DNA from 3 places in the Azoarcus sp. DN11 genome. Region 1 is predicted to be linked to each of the others. Evidence: predicted binding sites of a transcription regulator. Region 1 holds the regulator's gene; each other region holds the start of a gene.
What was found. The regulator FNR, encoded in region 1, switches genes on or off when oxygen is low (the NO sensors DNR and NnrR bind a similar motif). The targets are predictions, from matches to a motif close to TTGANCTAGNTCAA.

Region 2: CDA09_RS15695 (aldehyde ferredoxin oxidoreductase C-terminal domain-containing protein) is a predicted target of FNR. The motif match lies at 2,143-2,156, and genes of this name have one in related genera.
Region 3: CDA09_RS17545 (nitrite reductase) is a predicted target of FNR. The motif match lies at 1,508-1,521, and genes of this name have one in related genera.

What each region holds. Positions count from the first base shown of each region.
Region 1 covers NZ_CP021731.1:3,643,457-3,647,476, forward strand. Annotated here, with positions in the region: gene CDA09_RS16820 (sulfite exporter TauE/SafE family protein) at 1-430, opposite strand, end outside; gene hemN (oxygen-independent coproporphyrinogen III oxidase) at 559-1,950, opposite strand; gene fnr (fumarate/nitrate reduction transcriptional regulator Fnr) at 2,084-2,830, shown strand; gene CDA09_RS16835 (hemerythrin domain-containing protein) at 2,870-3,400, opposite strand; gene CDA09_RS16840 (SirB2 family protein) at 3,400-3,795, opposite strand; gene CDA09_RS16845 (NnrS family protein) at 3,799-4,020, opposite strand, start outside.
Region 2 covers NZ_CP021731.1:3,403,382-3,407,401, reverse strand. Annotated here, with positions in the region: gene CDA09_RS15695 (aldehyde ferredoxin oxidoreductase C-terminal domain-containing protein) at 1-1,923, opposite strand, end outside; gene CDA09_RS15690 (AMP-binding protein) at 2,306-3,790, shown strand; gene CDA09_RS15685 (MFS transporter) at 3,909-4,020, shown strand, end outside.
Region 3 covers NZ_CP021731.1:3,788,765-3,792,784, forward strand. Annotated here, with positions in the region: gene CDA09_RS17530 (cytochrome D1 domain-containing protein) at 1-17, opposite strand, end outside; gene CDA09_RS17535 (c-type cytochrome) at 65-364, opposite strand; gene cobA (uroporphyrinogen-III C-methyltransferase) at 651-1,454, shown strand; gene CDA09_RS17545 (nitrite reductase) at 1,601-3,328, shown strand; gene CDA09_RS17550 (3'-5' exonuclease) at 3,444-4,020, opposite strand, start outside.

The DNA of each region.
Region 1 (4,020 bases):
CCCACAGCAGCCCGAGGGGCAAGGCGTGCCCCACCGAACGCGCCGGGATGAAACGCGCGGTGAAAGGCTGGACACGCTTCCACAGCACCAATCCGGCCCGCTCGACGGGCGCGAGCAGGCCCGTGAATCCCGTCAGGTACAGCCCCAGCGCGACGAGCATGAGGTTCGCCAGCACATACAAGGCCATCTGGACCGGAAGGACGTTGGAGAACAGCATGCCGACGGTCCCGAGGGCGCCGAGCAATCCCCCCAGGATCGTGTAAGTCGCGACCCGCCCGAGATTGTAGGCCAGGTGCACCGGCCACTGCCGCCCGGCGCGACCCGGCATGTTCACAGTCAGAGCGCCGACGATCCCGCCGCACATGCTGACGCAGTGTGTGCCGCCCAGAAGGCCGATCAGGAAGGCTGCGATGTAACCGGTTTCAGGCATGGCAAGGACAAAAGGGCGGGAAACTCACGCGGGCGGGACACGAAAGAAGAACGGGCGCCCGAGGACGCCCGCACTGTACCACCTTCTCCCGCCCCAGGCAGCCCGCGACAACGGGCCGCCGGCCGGACTCAGATGACCTTCGAATAACGCGCGCGCTCGCGGTCGGCGCGCAGGTAACGGTCGAAGACCATCGCGATGCCGCGCACCAGCAGGCGCCCCGGCGGCAGCACGCTGATCCACTTGTCGCTGACCTTCAGCAGGCCGGCCTCCTCCATCGCCTTGAGATCCTCGAGTTCGGCGGCGAAGTATTCGTCGAACTTGATCAGGTGCGCGATCTCGATCGAATCGATCGACAGCTCGAAATGGCACATCAGCGCCTGGATGATCGAACGACGCAGCAGGTCGTCGGCCGTCAGCTCGACGCCGCGCAGGACCGGCAGTTCGTCGCGATCGAGGGCGTCGTAGTACTCGTCGAGCGTCTTCACGTTCTGCGAGTACACCGGGCCGATCTTGCCGATCGCCGACACGCCGAAGGCCAGCAGGTCGCATTCGGCCTGCGTCGAATAGCCCTGGAAATTGCGGTGCAGGCGCCCCTGGCGCTGGGCGATCGTGAGCTCGTCGTCCGGCTTGGCAAAGTGGTCCATGCCGATATAGACGTAGCCCGCCTCCGTCAGCCGGCGGATCGCCATCTGCAGGATCTGCAGCTTGGTGTCCGAGGTCGGCATGTCGTTGATCGAGATACGGCGCTGCGGCTTGAACAGGCCCGGCAGGTGCGCGTAGCTGTACAGCGAGATGCGATCCGGCGACAGCTCCAGTACCTGCTCCAGCGTGCGGTTGAAGCTGATGATGTTCTGGCGCGGCAGGCCGTAGATCAGGTCCATGCTGATGGACTTGAAGCCGGTGGCGCGGGCCGACTCGATCACGAGCCTGGTTTCATCGAAGCTCTGGATGCGATTGACCGCTTCCTGCACGTCTTCGTTGAAGTCCTGCACGCCCACGCTCATGCGGTTGAAGCCGAGGTCGGCGAGCAGCTTCACGGTGTCGAAGTCGACCTTGCGCGGATCGACCTCGATCGAGTATTCGCCGTTCGGCACCAGCGTGAAGCGCTTGTGCACCGAATCCATGAGCTGGCGCAGCTCGTCATGCGACAGGAAGGTCGGCGTGCCGCCGCCGAGGTGAAGCTGCGTGACCTGGTGGCTACCGCCCAATGCGGCGGCCTGCATCCCGATTTCCTTATCGAGATACTTCAGGTACTTCGCCGAACGTGCATGATCTTTCGTGATGATCTTGTTGCACGCGCAGTAGTAGCAGATCGTGTTACAGAACGGGATGTGGAAGTATAATGAGAGCGGTTTGCTCACGCCCCCGACACCGCGTTGCGCCAGCCAGTCCCGCAATGCACGGGCATCGAACGCTTCGACGAAGCGGTCGGCCGTCGGGTAGGACGTGTAGCGCGGCCCATTGATGTCGAACCGGCGAATCAGCTGCTGGTCGAACACAAGATCTTTCTGACTGGTCATGGATGTTTCGCTTGAGTGCATTCCGTACGATCTCAAAAAGCCGCAGTTTTGTGGTTGACGTGGATCAACGGTCCATTCCGCCGGGCGCCTGCCACTTCTCGGTCGATGTAGAAGGAACAATATTATCGTGCAAATGAAGGCGACGGTGCCGATTACAGTCGCGAGCCTGAAGGTCGCATGCTCCCAGTGCAACCTGGTCGAACTGTGCCTGCCCTTCGGGATGTCGGAATCGGAAATCGACCGTCTCGACGAACTGGTCGGTGCGCGGCGCAAGATCAAGCGGCAGCAGCATCTGTATCGCGCGGGCGATCCGTTCGAGGCGATCTACGCGATCCGCGCAGGTTCGTTCAAGACCGACGTGCTACTCGAGGACGGGCGCGAACAGGTCACCGGCTTCCAGATGACCGGCGAAATGCTCGGTCTCGACGGCATCAGCACCGAAGCCCATTCCTGCAATGCGATCGCGCTCGAAGACAGCGAAGTCTGCGTGATCGCCTACAGCAAGCTCGAGGAACTGTCGCGCGTGGTCGAAGGCCTACAGCTCCAGTTCCACAAGGTCATGAGCCGCGAGATCGTGCGCGACCACGGCGTGATGACCCTCCTCGGCTCGATGCGCGCCGAAGAGCGCCTGGCGGCCTTCCTGCTCAACATGTCGCAGCGTTTCACGGCGCGCGGCTTCTCCCCCGCGGAATTCCACCTTCGCATGACCCGCGAGGAGATCGGCTCCTATCTGGGCCTCAAGCTCGAAACGGTGTCGCGGGCCTTCTCGAAGTTCCAGGACGAAGGCCTGATCGCGGTCCAGCAGAAGCACATCCGCATTCTCGACATCGTCGGCCTGAAGCGGCTGATCCAGCACCCGTCGCCGTCGCCCCGCCCCTGACCGGGGTGCGTGCCGTGCCGCCGATTGCGGCGCCCCGCCCTATTGGCGCCGCCGCGCAGTCATCGTTCCCGACAGCACCTCGATATCCTGCGCGCCGAGCACGCTGCGGGCGACGGGGAGCAATTCGCCTTCCTCCCGCGCGATGTGACGCCGGTAAGCGCCCGCGAATTCCTCCACCGCGGCCGGCGTCAGGTCGGCACTTTCTCCGCGCGCGATGCACTCGAGCCGCGCGCGCATCTGCGCCCAGCCCGCGAACAGCCGCTGGTGATCCGCCAGGATCCAGTCGATGAGCGTACCGAGCTCGCCCCGCCGGGCCTCATCGACGCGCTCGCGCAGGACGGGAAAGAGATCGTCCTCCTCGTCCTGGTGGTGCTTCACCGCGGCAACATCGAAGTAGCGCATCACGTTGGTCGCGGCCTGTTGCGCCTGGCGGTCGGGACCATGCTCGGGAAGCCAGGCCGCGAGCCGGGCCAGCGTGGCCAGTTGTGCCTGCAGGCGCTCATGGCAGGCTTCGAGCATCTCGAGCGGGGTTTCGAAACCCGGCGACGTGGGGATCAGCGAATCGGCCATCAAAACACTCCGGTAAGAGTCAGGAATCCGGCGGGGTTCTTGCTCAACGCCACCGAGACGATCCACGAGAAAGTGACGACGGCCGCGGCCAGCGCCAGCACGCGGGTCCGCATCGTGCGACCCCAGCGCAGCGCAGTCGCGCCGAGAAGGATGTAGACGACGAGACCGATGACCTTCGCGGTGACCCAGGGCACGACGAAGGGATACTGCCCGCTCATCACCGCAAGCGTGATCGCGCTCCCCAGGAATACCGTATCGATGATGTGCGGCAGGATGCGCGTCACACGATGATCGACGAGGGGACTCCGGAGCATCATCCATAGGCCCTGCAGCAGGAAGCCGCTGCCGCTCAGAACGGCACACGTGACGTGCAGGTGCTTGACCGTCAGGTACATGGATCACCCAGGGCGACCGTCGCTGCGCGGCCGCCAGTAGATTGGCAGGTAGCGTGTGGCCCAGGCGCCGAACACGCCCAGCCAGCCCAGGACGGCGAGCAGCATGACCGTGGCGGACCAGCCCGCGGGAACCACTTCAGCAAGGACCCGGATCACGACCACCAGTTCCAGCCCGAGGAACAGTCCCCAGGTCAGCCGGTCGGCGACGAGCTTGCGTCCGGAGTG
Region 2 (4,020 bases), 240 kb from region 1:
TTCCTCTTCGAACCAGCGTTTCGGCAGTGTGTCGTCCTTGGCGCGCAGGCCGAAGCGGAAATTGAGCAGGCGTTCCAGACCCGTGATGTTGCGGCCGATCTCGTTCAGTTGCTCGCCGGTGAACTCCAGCTCCGTCGCGGTCGACACCTGGGTCGCGAAGTCGCCGCAGTCGGGCGTGGTCGGCGAGTTGAAGAGCTTGGTGTTGAAGCGGCACATGCCCACCGAGTCGCCCACGGCGAAGGTGTTCTCGCAGCGGCGCACGGCGACTTCCTTGCCCTCGTAGCGGTTCGGCTCGGGCGCGACGGTACCGCCGTAGAGTTCGGTCTTGAACGCGGCGTCGTCGTTGATGCGGGCGTTGATTTCGAGCGTGACGCGGTTGCGCAGGTGATCCATGCCGCGCGTGGCGACCGACAGGCCGAGCGCGAAAGCCTTGAGGATGCGCGCGTCGTGCGGATCGGACTGGAACAGGCCCTTTACCGCCATGCGATAGTCGAGCGCCGCGGCGGGGTACTTGCCGCGTTCGACGGCGCGTGCCGAGTCGGCGATGGTGTCGCCGAAACCTTCGCGCTTCGCGGTCATGAACAGTAGCTTCTCGACCGTCTCGTAGTTGCCCCACGACAGGTCCAGCCCGCCGGTATGGCTCGCGTCGATGATGCCGCGCTGCCACAGCTCCATCGCCCACGCGATCGCGCTGCCGGTCGAGGACGAGTCGAGGCCGAGGTCGTTGAGGATATTGTTCAGGCGCAGGATGTGCTCCGGCTCCTTCAGGCCGATCATCGGGCCGAACTTGCCGACGGTGACGTACTCGGGACCGTCGCCCTTGTCGTACTGGTCGAACTTGCCGTCGCCCTTGATGCCGTTGTAGGTGCGCTGCTTGCCGTGCTCGATGTCGGCCTGCGCCTTGTCGTAGCTGGCGTTGCCCTTCAGCCCCTTGAGCGCCGCCGAGCCCCAGCCGCCCTTGCCTTCGGGCGTCATGTCGTTGAGGTTGCGGCAATGCACCGGGCACTTGAAACAGCCGTCCATGCCGGGGCGGTAGGGGTCGAAGTTGTCGGCGTCGAGCGTCTCGTGCCACGCGGTCTTCTGGTTGTTCAGCGTGCCGAGCGCGCCCAGCACGCGCGAGGGCTTGTACAGGAAGGGCGTGCCGACCTGTTTGAGTGCGTTCTTGATGACCGAAGTGGAGGTGATCTTCTTGCCGATCACCTTGTTGTGGGCCTTGAGTTCGGCCACCTTCGGCGCCTCGTCGGGCTTGCCGTGCACCATGATGGCCTTCAGGCGCAGCGAACCCATTTTTGCGCCGCCGCCGCCGCGCGCCCAGATCGCCTTGATGCCGCCCATGATGCCGCTGCACAGCGCGAGGTTCTCGCCGGCGCTGGTGATGCGGGCGAGCGCCATGTCCTTGCGTTCGGTGCAGTCGAAATCGCGTTCGACCGCACCGGGCAGGGCGAGGTTGTCGAGGCCGAGGTAGGGTGTGGCGTCATGGAACTCGACCTCGTCGTGCGCGATGCGCAGCAGCGTCCATTGCGGCGCCAGGCCGTACAGGACGATGTGGTCGTAGCCGTGGCGCTTGACGAAGGACGGGAAGTAGTCGCCGCCGTTGGTGTCGAGGATCGCGTCGCTCTCGGGCGAGCGGCTGGTGAAGTTGCCGCGCGTGGCCGCCGGCATGTCGCCGGTGAGCGTGCCGGCGCCGAAGATCAGCGGGACTTCCGGATCGAGGGCTTCGCGCTTGTCCTGCAGCAGGTTGTAGAGCAGGTACATGTTGGCGCCGCGCCCGCCGAGGTAGGTGCGCAGCACCTCGAGCGGCAGGTACTTGCGAAGTGTCTGGCGTTTTTCCAGATCGACGAACAGCACGGCACCCTGCGTTGCGTACTGCGGCCCGTCGTGCAGACGCGAGCAGAGCTGTTCAACCTTGTCCCTGATTCCCATCTCGTTCTCCTGTGTCCGGGGTTGAATCAAGTGTGGCAATAAAATTGTTTGAAGTCAAACAAAAAAGGCGGGTGAATCCTTGTTTTGCGGGCGATCGGGAGCAGGACTCGTGACGAGCTTGCAAGAGAATGGTGAGGAATCCAGCAATGGCGCGGGATGCGCAACAGAATCCGGGGGAAAAGCCGTGCAAGCGGCGAAAGTAGTGCACCGCAAGATAATTTGATATCAATCAAATAAGGTGCAGAAAGCCGCTCGCACGTATTGTTGCGGTCTCGCGTCCGACCTATCGTGCGCTCAAATTCGTTGGCCAACGGCGTGCTTCGATTCACCTCAAGACTGTGCGGGCCCCGCGTCGGGAGCCTGTCGTTATGGAGAAATGCGAATGAATGCGGCTGAAATCCTGCTTTCGGTTGGCGCCGACACGGCGATCGCGATCGAATGCGAAGAACGGCGGGTGACTTACGCGGACCTGCGGGACCGTGTGCGGCGCTCGGCCCAGGCGTGGCAGGCAGTGGGGCTTGGGACAAGCGACCGGGTGATCGTGTTCGCGCCCGACAGCGACGACTGGGCGGTGGCCTATCTCGGTGCGATCTGGGCCGGCGGTGTCGCGATCGGGGTCAATCCGCGCCTGTCGATGCCGGAACTCGCCCCGCTCCTGAAAGAGTGCGAAGCGCGTTTCGTGTGGTGCGAGCCGAATCTGGTGCAGGATCTGCAGGGGCTGGTCGCGACAGTCCCCGGCGGGCCGGCCGTGGTCAGCGGCGGGGAATCCGACTGGACGCGGGCGCTCGCAGACGCCCGGGGGATCGACGCGGTGCAGCGCGACGCCGAGGATCCGGCACTGTGGATCGGGACTTCGGGCACGACCGGGACCCCGAAGGGGGTGATCCACGTGCAGCGCGTCGTCGTGAACGCGCATTCCTTCGCCTGCAATCTCGCGGGACTGACGGCGGCAGACCGCTTGTACGCGACGTCCAAGCTGTTCTTCGCCTACGCGCTCGGCAACAGCCTGTTCGCGGGCCTGCGTGCGGGCGCGACGGTGATTCTCGACCGCGAATGGCCGACAGCTGAGCGCGTCGAAGAAATGGTCGAAAAGCATCGCCCGACGCTGCTCTTCAGCGTGCCGACGCTGTATAACAAAATGCTGCAGACGGGGGTGGCCGCGCGGCTGGCGGACCGCGGCATCCGCCATTTCGTGTCGGCCGGCGAAGCGCTGCCGTTCGCGATCCGCCAGGGGTGGCGCGAGCAGACCGGCTGTACGTTGATCAGCGGCTATGGGACGTCCGAGACCTTATGCCTGATGCTCTACAGCGACGACGACTCGGGCCTGATGCGCCCGACGCCGCTGACGGAAGTGCGCTTCAATCCGGAGATCGGTGCGGATCTGCCGCAGCGCATCTGGGTGCGCCATACGACGGTCGCGGTCGGTTACTGGAAGCGGCCGGACGCGCAGGTCGATTTCGACAACGGCTGGTTTTCGCCGGGTGACATGTTCCTGCGTTATCCGGACGGTCGCCTCGAATACGCGGGGCGCAACGACGACATGCTGAAGATCGCGGGCCAGTGGGTCAGCACGCTGTGGGTCGAGCAGGCGCTGGCGTCGCACTGCGGCGATGCCTTGCACCAGATCGCGGCGGTCGGCGTCGAATCGGCCGACGGCCTGACGGCGCTGGCAGTGCTCGCCGTGGCGGCGCCGGGACGCTGGGCCGAGGCGCGTCAGCGCGTGGAGGAGGGCGTCGCCGCACTGCCGGGCCATCGGCGCCCGCGCTGGGTGCATTGGCTCGACGCCCTGCCGCTCACGCCGACCGGCAAGCTGCAGCGCGGACGATTGCGCGCGCTGCACGAGCGCCACGCCGCGGCCGCCGCGTGAGGAACTGACGAACTGCCCAGGGCGACCCGGCGCCAGGGTCGCCCGCCTGCAGCAAAGAGGCTGTCGCGGGAAGGGCCACCCGTCAGCCGCTCATTATTCGGCCATCGAGGAGACCACCGTGTCCAGCAATGACGCCGTCGACGTTCAGTCCTTCATAGATCACCAGCCGTTTTCCGGCTTCCAGTGGGTCATCTTTGCCTTGTGCTTCCTGATCGTGCTGCTGGACGGTT
Region 3 (4,020 bases), 150 kb from region 1:
ACGATCAGGTGCAGCATTTGACCCTCAACTCATATTCGAACTGCAAGGATGCCCGGGCGCCCGCTCAGCGCGCGGTGCCCGAATCCGCCGGGAAGCCCGCCTGCAGCCGTTCCACGATCCACGCCGCCTCATCGTCGGCGACGATACCGCGAAACGGCGGCATCGGTGTACCGGGGCGGCCGCCGAGAATGGTCGCGACGAGGCTGTCCCGCGGTTTGTCGCGCAAGGCGGCAACCGTCAGTGCCGGCCCCAGCCCGCCCTGCAATGTCAGTCCGTGGCATGAACCGCAATCCTGGCGCACCAGATGCACCAGTTCGCGCATGCGCTCGGGCTGCGGGGCTGCCTGCTGCGCACAGGCGGGCATTGCCGCAGCCAGCGCGACCGATGCCAGAAATATCGTCCGGAACACCCCGCTCGACACGCTTCGACCTCCTGAAGATTGGCTGGCCCGCCCCGCGCCGTTTCCCCGCTTTCAGGGAGATTGGCGGCCGACGCGGCAAGGCAAGTATCAATCGCACGGCATCCCGCGCTCCTTGATATCGGTTAATTTCCCGGACGCGGTGTAGGGATACAGTGTCGGCGCGATTCAGCTGTTTGCCATCGAGAACCTGCCGCGCAGGCGCGTCCGCGCGGCCCCTGGAGAGCCATCCATGAGCACGCACAAGGGTGTCGGCGGCCACGCCCCCCACTCCGTCGGCAAGGTCTACCTGGTGGGCGCGGGCCCCGGCGATCCGGACCTGCTCACGCTGCGGGCGGCACGCCTGATCGGGGACGCGAAGATCGTCGTCTACGACCATCTCGTCGGCAAAGGCGTCCTCGCGCTGGTCAATCACGGCGCACGCCTGATCTACGTCGGCAAGGAATCCGGCAACCACTCGCTGCCGCAGGACCAGATCAACGGCCTGCTCGTCGAACTCGCGCGCACCGGTCTCGACGTCGTGCGGCTCAAGGGCGGCGACCCCTTCATGTTCGGACGGGGCGGCGAGGAAATGGAGGAGCTCGTCGGCCAGGGCATCGCCTGCGAAGTCGTGCCGGGCATCACGGCCGCGTGCGGCATCTCCGCCTGTACGGGCATGCCGCTCACGCATCGCGACCACGCACGATCGGTGGTATTCACGACCGGTCATCTCAAGGATGGCAGCGTCAACCTCGACTGGCCCGCGCTCGCGCGGCCCAACCAGACGGTCGTGATCTACATGGGCCTGGGCGCGCTCGACATCATCTGCCGCGAGCTCATCGCCCACGGCCTGCCCGGCGACACACCCGCAGCCGTTGTCCACGCCGGCACGACAAGCCATCAGATCACCCTGACCGACCGCATCGACCGCCTTGCCGGATCGGTGAGACGCGCGGGAATCAAGTCGCCCGCACTCATCATGGTCGGCTCCGTCGTCTCGCTGCACAGTCTTCTCACGCAGGTTCCGCATCCCGACGAATTTGCGCTCACGGCATGACAAAACCCCTGGCCTGGTGACTTCGTCATAGACGTATTGGTTAAGCCCCCAATTTGATCAAGGTTAAGGATTTGCCCTCCGACAAGGATCAATCTCTGGCGCTGAAACGCTTTACCGCACGACATCTTTCAGAAGGGAGATCGCAAATGAGTAAGCAACGCAAATGGCTGTCCGGCGCAATCGTACTCGCCAGCCTGCCGCTGGCTATCGCGCAGGCCTTCGCCGAAGAACCCAAGCATATGGGCGAAGCTGAAGCGAAATACCAGGCCGGCGGTTCGCCGCTCGCCGACGCGGACTTGTACAAGGACAGCAATCCCGACGCTCCCAAGATGAGCAAGGCCGAATTCGACAAGGCCCGCAACATCTACTTCCAGCGCTGCGCCGGCTGCCACGGCGTACTGCGCAAGGGCGCCACCGGCAAGCCGCTCACCCCGGACATCACGCTCGCGCGCGGCACCGAATACCTCAAGGTCTTCATCAAGTACGGATCGCCGGCGGGCATGCCCAACTGGGGCACGTCGGGCGAACTCTCCGACGACGAGGTCGACCTGATGGCCCGCTATGTCCAGCAGACCGCCCCCACCCCGCCCGAATTCGGCATGGCGGACATGAAGCAGACATGGAAGGTCATCATCCCGCCGGAGAAGCGGCCGACGAAGAAGATGAACGACTTCAACATCTCCAACATCTTCTCGACCACGCTGCGCGACAGCGGCGAGGTCGCGCTGATCGACGGCGATACGAAGAAGATCATCAACATCGTCAAGACCGGCTACGCGGTGCACATCTCCCGCATTTCGGCCTCGGGTCGCTACCTGTTCGTGATTGGCCGCGACGCGCGCGTCAACATGATCGACCTGTGGATGGAGAAACCCGACAACGTCGCCGAAATCCGCATCGGGCTCGAAGCACGCTCGGTGGACACATCCAAGTACAAAGGCTACGAAGACAAGCTCGCGATCGCCGGCGCCTACTGGCCGCCCCAGTTCGTCATCATGAACGGCGACACGCTCGAACCGCTGAAGATCGTCTCCACCCGCGGCCTCACCGTCGACACGCAGGAGTATCACCCGGAGCCGCGCGTCGCCTCGATCGTCGCCTCGCACTTCAAGCCCGAGTTCGTCGTCAACGTGAAGGAAACGGGCAAGACGTTGATGGTCGATTACTCCGACATCACCAACCTGAAGATGACCGAGATCGGCTCCGCGCGCTTCCTGCACGACGGCGGCTGGGACCTGTCGAAGCGCTACTTCATGGTCGCCGCCAACCAGTCGAACAAGATCGCCGCGATCGACGCCAAGGAAGACAAGCTCGCCGGACTGATCGACGTCGGCAAGATCCCGCACCCGGGCCGCGGCGCCAACTTCGTGCATCCGAAGTACGGTCCGGTGTGGGCAACGGGCCACCTCGGCGACGATACGATCGCGCTGGTCGGCACCGATCCGAAGAATCACAAGCAATACGCGTGGAAGCTGGTCGAAAACCTCAAGAGCCAGGGTGGCGGCTCGCTGTTCATCAAGACCCACCCGAAATCGAACCACCTCTACGTCGACAACCCGCTCAATCCCGAATCCAAGGTCTCGCAATCGGTCGCCGTATATGACCTGAAGAACCTGCAGGCGGGCTACAAGGTTCTGCCGATCGGCGAATGGGCGGGTCTGAAAGACGAAGGCGCCAAGCGTGTCGTGCAACCCGAGTACAACAAGGACGGCAACGAGGTGTGGTTCTCGGTCTGGTCGGCGAAGGACAAGGAATCGGCAATCGTCGTCGTCGATGACAAGACCCTGCAGTTGAAGACCGTGATCAAGGATCCCAAACTGATCACGCCGACCGGCCACTTCAACGTGTACAACACGCAGCACGACGTGTACTGATCGCCGCACGGGCGGTCCTGCCGCCCCGACCGTTGCACCGACGGCCAGCCTCGCGCTGGCCGTTTTTCATCTGGCGGGATTCAGACCTGAAACGACGTGCCGACTCCCCAGGCGCTCAGGAAGCCGGCCAGGCGGCGAGAAACTCCTTCCAGTGCGGCGCGTCGATACGCGCGAGCGCGCTGCGCACCACGTCCAGTTCGGCAGCATAGGCGGCCGTGTCCAGCTGGCCGCGCATGCGCTGAAAACCGAGATACACGAGGTAAGTGTTCACGACATCCGTCTCGCAGTAGTCGCGGATCTCGGCAATCCGCCCCTCCTGCCACGCCGGCCATACGGCCGAGCCGTCCATTCCGAGCTTGCCCGGGAAGCCCATCAGCTTGGCAAGTTCGTCGAGCGGCGCATTCGCCCGCGGCTGGTACATCGCCAGCAGATCCATCAGGTCGAGATGGCGGCTGTGATAACGGCCGATGTAGTTGTTCCACTTGAAGTCACGCGAGTCGTGATAATCGCCCTCGCCCTGATCCCAGTAGCGCGGCGCCGACACGCCGTGGCGCAGGCCGCGGTAGTGCAGGACCGGCAGATCGAAGCCGCCGCCGTTCCACGACACGATCTGCGGCGTGTAGCGCTCGATGCCGTCGAAAAAGCGCTGGATGATCTCGCCTTCGCCACTATCCGGCTCCGACAGCGAGAAC